Regions from separate parts of the Psychrobacillus sp. FSL W7-1457 genome, predicted to be linked through region 1. Evidence: predicted binding sites of a transcription regulator. Region 1 holds the regulator's gene; the other holds the start of a gene.
What was found. Region 1 encodes CtsR, which represses protease genes until heat stress. Its sites were predicted from a motif close to ATGGTCAATAAAGGTCAAACA; they were not measured.
Positions count from the first base shown of each region.

Region 1 (3,164 bases):
AAATTAGGAGGAAATTGAATTGAATTTAATCGAACAGTATGGATGGAATAATAAATGGGAAGAAAAGATGTCAAACGATGGGTTGGTAGGTCGAGTTTTACTCGAGCATAAGCATTCTTATCGAGTAATTACGAATGAAGGTGAATGGCTTTGCTCTCTTTCGGGTAGGTTTAAATTTGATCACAATCGAGAAGCCTATCCAGCAGTAGGAGATTGGGTGGTTTTAGAGCAGATGCCCGGAGAAGATAAAGGTATTATTCAACAGGTTCTACCGAGACAATCCCAATTCTCAAGAAAAGTGGCAGGTACAACAACAGAAATTCAATTGGTAGCAGTGAATGTAGACTATGTATTTTTAGTGATGTCACTCAACCATGATTTTAATGTAAGAAGGTTAGAGCGCTACCTACTTGCAGCTTGGGACTCCGGTGCTACACCTGTCGTGGTGCTAACGAAAAAAGATGCTTGTGAACAGGTGGATTATTTCATCAGTGAAGTCGAAACGATTGCATTCGGAGTAGACGTTTTCACAGTATCTAGTGTTACTGGAGAAGGTATAGAAGACTTAGCTGCTCTCCTGGTCAACGGGAAAACGGGTGCATTACTAGGTTCTTCAGGCGTAGGAAAATCCTCTTTAATCAATGCTCTATCTGGTGAGGATGTAATGGAGGTTAGCGATATTCGAGCTGATGACAGTAAAGGGCGTCATACAACCACTCATAGAGAGCTTTCCTTGTTACCTGGAGGGGGACTATTAATTGATACCCCGGGAATGAGAGAGTTCCAGCTCTGGGATTCTAGCGAGGGTATTAGCAACAGTTTTCAGGATATTGAAGAACTTGCTATCGACTGTCGATTTAGAGACTGTCAGCATAAAAAAGAGCCGGGTTGCGCCATTCAAGAAGCCATTCAAACTGGTTTGCTAAAAGAGGATCGATATGTAAGCTATGTGAAATTATTGCGTGAGCTTGCCCATATCGAGCGAAAAAACAACTTAGCTGCTCAAAAAACAGAACGGGATAAATGGAAGCAAGTATCGAAGATCCAAAAAACTAATAAGAGAAGAAAAATTTAATAGAGGTGTGTATGATTCGATTAATTGATCACCAAAAACATTCTGTAGCAGAGGAAATGCTCGAAATACAGCTTCCGGCTTACCGCAAGGAAGCAGAAATTATCGGTTTTGAAGGCATACCACAGCTTAAGGAAACAATCGAGGATATTAAAGTATCTAAAGAGATTTTTATAGGAAAGTATAATAAGGAGAACCTACTTGGTTTTATCTCCTATGAATATGAGGGAGACGTACTAAACATTTGTAGGTTAGTTGTCCACCCAAATTATTTTAGAAAGGGAATAGCTTCTGAGTTGTTACACCATGTTGTAAGTGCAACTCCTAAAACTGTGAGTATAACAGTTACTACCGGAGCAAAAAATATACCAGCTCTTAATTTGTATGAAAGACATCACTTTTTCAAAGTACAGGATATTGAGGTAGAGCCAACAATTTTTATTACACGGCTTAAATACAATTCACAAATATAAGAATATAAGTTTTCATTTTGATACACCCTAAAACTACTGACAATAAATGTTGGTAGTTTTTTTGTTTCTTTTATGCTAGGCAAATCAATTGCACAACCAAAACATTCATTATATAATATAGTCAAAGATAGTCAAAGTCAGTTTTTGTGAGAAGAGGTGAGAGAAGATGAAAAATATATCTGACATTATTGAAGGTTATTTGAAGGCAATTATCGAACAAGAAAGTAGAGGGCAAATTGAAATCAAAAGAAGCGAGATCGCAGAAAAATTTCAATGTGTACCCTCACAAATAAATTATGTAATAAACACCCGATTCACACTGGATCGTGGATATTTGGTGGAAAGTAAACGTGGTGGTGGTGGGTATATTCGAATTCTCCGCGTTCGAGCCCACACAAAAGCTGAATTAATTGAGCATATAATACAAAGTCTGGAAGCAGGAGCATCTGCATCCACTACAGAGGATATTGTTTTTCGTTTATTGGATGAAGATGTTATTACTAAAAGAGAGGCAAAGATAATTTTAGCAGCTCTAGACAGAACAACTTTAGCCATCCCACTACCAGCAAGAGATGAGCTACGAGCACGTATACTATGTGCCATGCTTTTAACACTAAAATACGAAAAAAGTGAAAATTGAACGGGGTGTTGATAAGGTGATTTGTGAAAATTGTAAACAACGGCCAGCTAAAGTGACGGTTACACAAGTGCATAACGGAGAACACTTTGAAAGACATTATTGTGAGGTCTGTGCCAATAGCCTCCACCCGTTTTATGTTGAATACAAACAAGACCCATTATCTCTTCATCAGCTTCTATCTAATTGGTTTAACCAAGCAGATCAGATAGTTCAACAAAAACAACAAAAAACACTTGAATGTGATGAATGTGGTTGGTCTATTGAGAGATTTCTAGAAGAAGGTAAGTTTGGATGCGCTTCATGTTACGAAAGTTTCCGTCCTCATTTACCTCAAGCCCTAAAACGTCTACACAATGGCAACACTACACATATTGGAAAAGCACCAGGGCGACTTGGTGAAAAAATAGCTTTAAAGAAACGAATTGAAGCAATTAGGGCTCAAATGAAGCAGGCAGTTGAGCAAGAGCAATTTGAAGATGCGGCGAAGTTAAGAGATGAAGTAAAAGTACTTGAACAGCAACTTGCCGGAGGAGGTGACGCTTCACATGTCGATTGAGAACTTTTTAGATAATTCCAGATCTAGTTGGATGGAAGGAGAAGGAGAACATTCTGACATCGTGATGAGCACCAGAATTCGCTTGGCGAGAAACCTAAATGGTTTTCGCTTCCCTCTAGCATTTACAGAGGACGAAGCGCATAAAATTGACCAATCTGTATCCTCCACACTGCTAGATGCAGATGAAGAATTACAGAAAAATTTTACATCTGTGCACATTAAAGATGTATCTGAGCTAGGGCGTCAAGTCTTGGTTGAAAAACATTTAATAAGTCCTAAGCTCGCAAATTCACCAAATACGGGATCGGTCCTTTTATCAGAAGATGAGTCTGTTAGTGTCATGGTGAATGAAGAGGACCATATTCGAATTCAATGCCTATTTCCAGGACTCCAAATCCAACAAGCTTACGAACGGGCAGATAC
Region 1 covers NZ_CP151993.1:3,819,458-3,822,621, reverse strand. The annotation lists gene rsgA (ribosome small subunit-dependent GTPase A) at 14-1,075, shown strand; gene NSQ95_RS18845 (GNAT family N-acetyltransferase) at 1,087-1,545, shown strand; gene NSQ95_RS18840 (CtsR family transcriptional regulator) at 1,712-2,185, shown strand; gene NSQ95_RS18835 (UvrB/UvrC motif-containing protein) at 2,238-2,741, shown strand; gene NSQ95_RS18830 (protein arginine kinase) at 2,731-3,164, shown strand, end outside.

Region 2 (3,164 bases), 920 kb from region 1:
CTTCCTATTTGGTTCTCTCGTATGATATCCATGTTAAATTCACTTGCCGACTGGTCTCCTACATGCTCGATAATCATCGCAACCAGTTGAGCGGTCGTTCCTTTTTTTAATTTTTCTCCCATTATTTTTACTTCCTGCTTCGTTTCTTCTGTTAAAAAGTTCTCTTCATCTACTAAATAGGTATCCTTTGAAATATCCCCAGTAGCCCCTGTACTTAAAGGAGAGAACAACAAAATAAGGAAGGTTATAACTAGCAGATGTATTGTTTTTTTCAACAGTGCCATTCCCCTTTCAGCCTGCAGTCTCATCATTTTTATTTTATTCTGACAAGTTAATTATATTATACATGAATTATGACTATTAGAAGTCCCTTTTACGAGTTTAATATAGGAAAAGAGTGGTAATGATATAGATTAGACAGTAAATAAAGGAGGTAAACAAATGGACCAAGTACATAACGAGGATTTAACACCAAAAGAAGCCATTGATGCACTGGAGCAGATTCAAGGAAAATTCCCTGGAGCGAGGCGCGCACACGCTAAGGGGGATATGTATGAGGCAACATTTCTTCCAAATGGGAATGCTGTACCCTATACGGTTGCGCCCCATCTTCATAGAGAAGCAATTCCTGCTACTGCTCGTTTTTCCAATAGCCCCCCTAACCCTGCCTCCGTCGATTATCTTGTTCCCGCCAAAGGGCTCGCCGTTCAATTTCAGCTACCCGATGGAAGCTTCACCAATTTAGTGAGTTCTACCGTACCGATGTTCGTCACAAGCAGTCCTAGAGAATTTATCGATATGATTGAAATCTTTACGGATAAAAAAACAGGCATCAAGACAATCGACCGAGCCATCAATATGGTGGAGCTGGTTTCTAAGAAATATCCACATAGCGAGAAGGTTATTCAAATTATTAAGGAGCAGGCAAAGCAGCCGCCTACTAGTTACGCGGAGCTCCACTACTATCCTATCCACGCCTTTTATTTTGTTAATAAAGACGGCGAACGCCAAGCAATCAAATACGAATGGGTCCCTGTCGATGAAACAAAGGATCCTGCTCTAACAAGCAAATCGATTTCAGCCAACTATTTGACGGATGAGCTCGACGACCGATTAAAACGGGGGCCAATCCAGTTTGATCTATTCATCCGCTTAGCAGAGGAAGGGGATAACCCAAACGATGCGACCGATATGTGGCCAGAGGATAGAAGAAAAGTGAATATAGGTCGTTTGGAAATTAGAAATAAAATACATCCTAAGGAAGACATTGTTTTCGACCCAACGATTGTTCCAAAGGGAATCGAGCTGACAGACGATCCCATACTACACTTTCGAAGTGGAGCATATGCTGAATCATATGAGAGGAGAAGTAAGAATGAATAAGAAAGCCCCAAACACATAGTTAAATGAGCATAAAAAAACACTCGAACGAATTCGAGTGTTTCTAACTGTTATAGACGCCCCTGGAGGGAATCGAACCCCCATCTCAAGAACCGGAATCTTACGTCATATCCATTAAACTACAGGGGCAAGCGACCTTTCTATTATACAAATGGTATAGGAATAATTCAAGTAAACATTTCAAAGCTTAATATTTGACCTTCCTTGACCATTCCATGTATGATAAAGTTACAACTGAGGCAGAATTTCTCAGTAAACACTAAAAAACACTAACAATTACCTTGAAGGAGGCAATCCAGGATGAATTTAATTCCTACAGTTATTGAACAAACAAATCGCGGCGAGCGTGCGTATGACATTTATTCTAGATTATTAAAAGACCGCATCATCATGCTTGGTAGCGCGATTGATGACAACGTATCAAACTCGATCGTTGCACAGCTTTTATTCCTAGAAGCAGAAGATCCAGAAAAAGATATCTCTATCTATATCAATAGCCCAGGCGGAAGTATCACAGCAGGTATGGCTATCTATGATACAATGCAATTCATTAAACCAGACGTACAAACTATTTGTATCGGTATGGCAGCATCAATGGGTGCTTTCTTACTTACAGCTGGAACAAAAGGCAAACGCTATGCACTTCCAAATGCTGAGGTTATGATTCACCAACCACTTGGTGGAGCTCAAGGGCAAGCAACGGAAATCGAGATTGCAGCAAAACGTATCTTATACCTACGCGACAAGTTAAACCAAATTATGGCTGAACGTACTGGTCAACCGATTGAAGTCGTTTCAAAAGACACAGATCGCGATAACTTCATGCCAGCAGAGCGTGCATTAGAATACGGTCTAATCGACCATATCATTTCACGTAGCGACATGAAAAAAGATTTAAAATAATATAAATCCAAGGCAGTGATTCACTGCCTTGGATTTTTTTATAAAATAGATGAAAGGTCGTGTTCAATTTGCTATATACAATAAGTTCTCTGTTAATCATATTGTCCTTAGTCATTTACATCGTAAGTCTACAAAGCAAAATAAAAAAATTAGAATCACAACAGGCCCTTCCGTTTAAAGGAGACAAAGCCCTAGAAAAACAAATCGTAGAGATGAATAATAATGACAGCAGCCAGGTTGAAATGGTCAAGCTTGTTCGGAATGAAACTGGCATGGGACTAGTTCCTGCAAAAAAATATGTAGATAAAGTTCTTAACCATATTTAATGTCATTCTACAAAAAAAAGCTGTTATCTAATCCATGCGGACTAGATAACAGCTCTCTTTATCTTATTCAGCATTAGAAATGAACTTAACTAATGATTCCACAGCTTCCTCTTCATCAGAGCCTTCAGCACTCAAAGTAACAGTAGCGCCCTTGCCAATCGCAAGGCTCATGATTCCCATGATACTTTTAGCGTTTACCTTTTTGTCATCTTTTTCAAGAAACACATCTGCTATAAAACGATTCGCTGCTTGTACAAATAAAGCTGCTTGTCTCGCTTGTAGTCCTGATTGTAATTTTACTTCGACCTGTTGTTCCGCCATAATCCTTAGCCCCATTTCTTTAAATTGATTCGCCTCTTCTTAAAGCATCTGCTATTTCATCCAGCTTACGCAAGCGATGGTTAACACCTGATTTACTTACAGTTCCAGTGGATACCATGTCGCCTAGCTCCTTTAGGGTTACATCCTGATACTCGACACGAAGACGGGCAATTTCTCGAAGCTTCTCAGGCAATTGGTCCAGCCCGATTGCAT
Region 2 covers NZ_CP151993.1:2,897,373-2,900,536, forward strand. The annotation lists gene NSQ95_RS14095 (TPM domain-containing protein) at 1-275, opposite strand, end outside; gene NSQ95_RS14100 (catalase family peroxidase) at 442-1,383, shown strand; tRNA gene NSQ95_RS14105 (tRNA-Arg) at 1,459-1,530, opposite strand; gene clpP (ATP-dependent Clp endopeptidase proteolytic subunit ClpP) at 1,702-2,304, shown strand; gene NSQ95_RS14115 (hypothetical protein) at 2,373-2,630, shown strand; gene NSQ95_RS14120 (HPr family phosphocarrier protein) at 2,694-2,951, opposite strand; gene whiA (DNA-binding protein WhiA) at 2,971-3,164, opposite strand, start outside.
Region 2: the regulator CtsR is predicted to act here: its motif matches at 1,593-1,613, upstream of clpP (ATP-dependent Clp endopeptidase proteolytic subunit ClpP).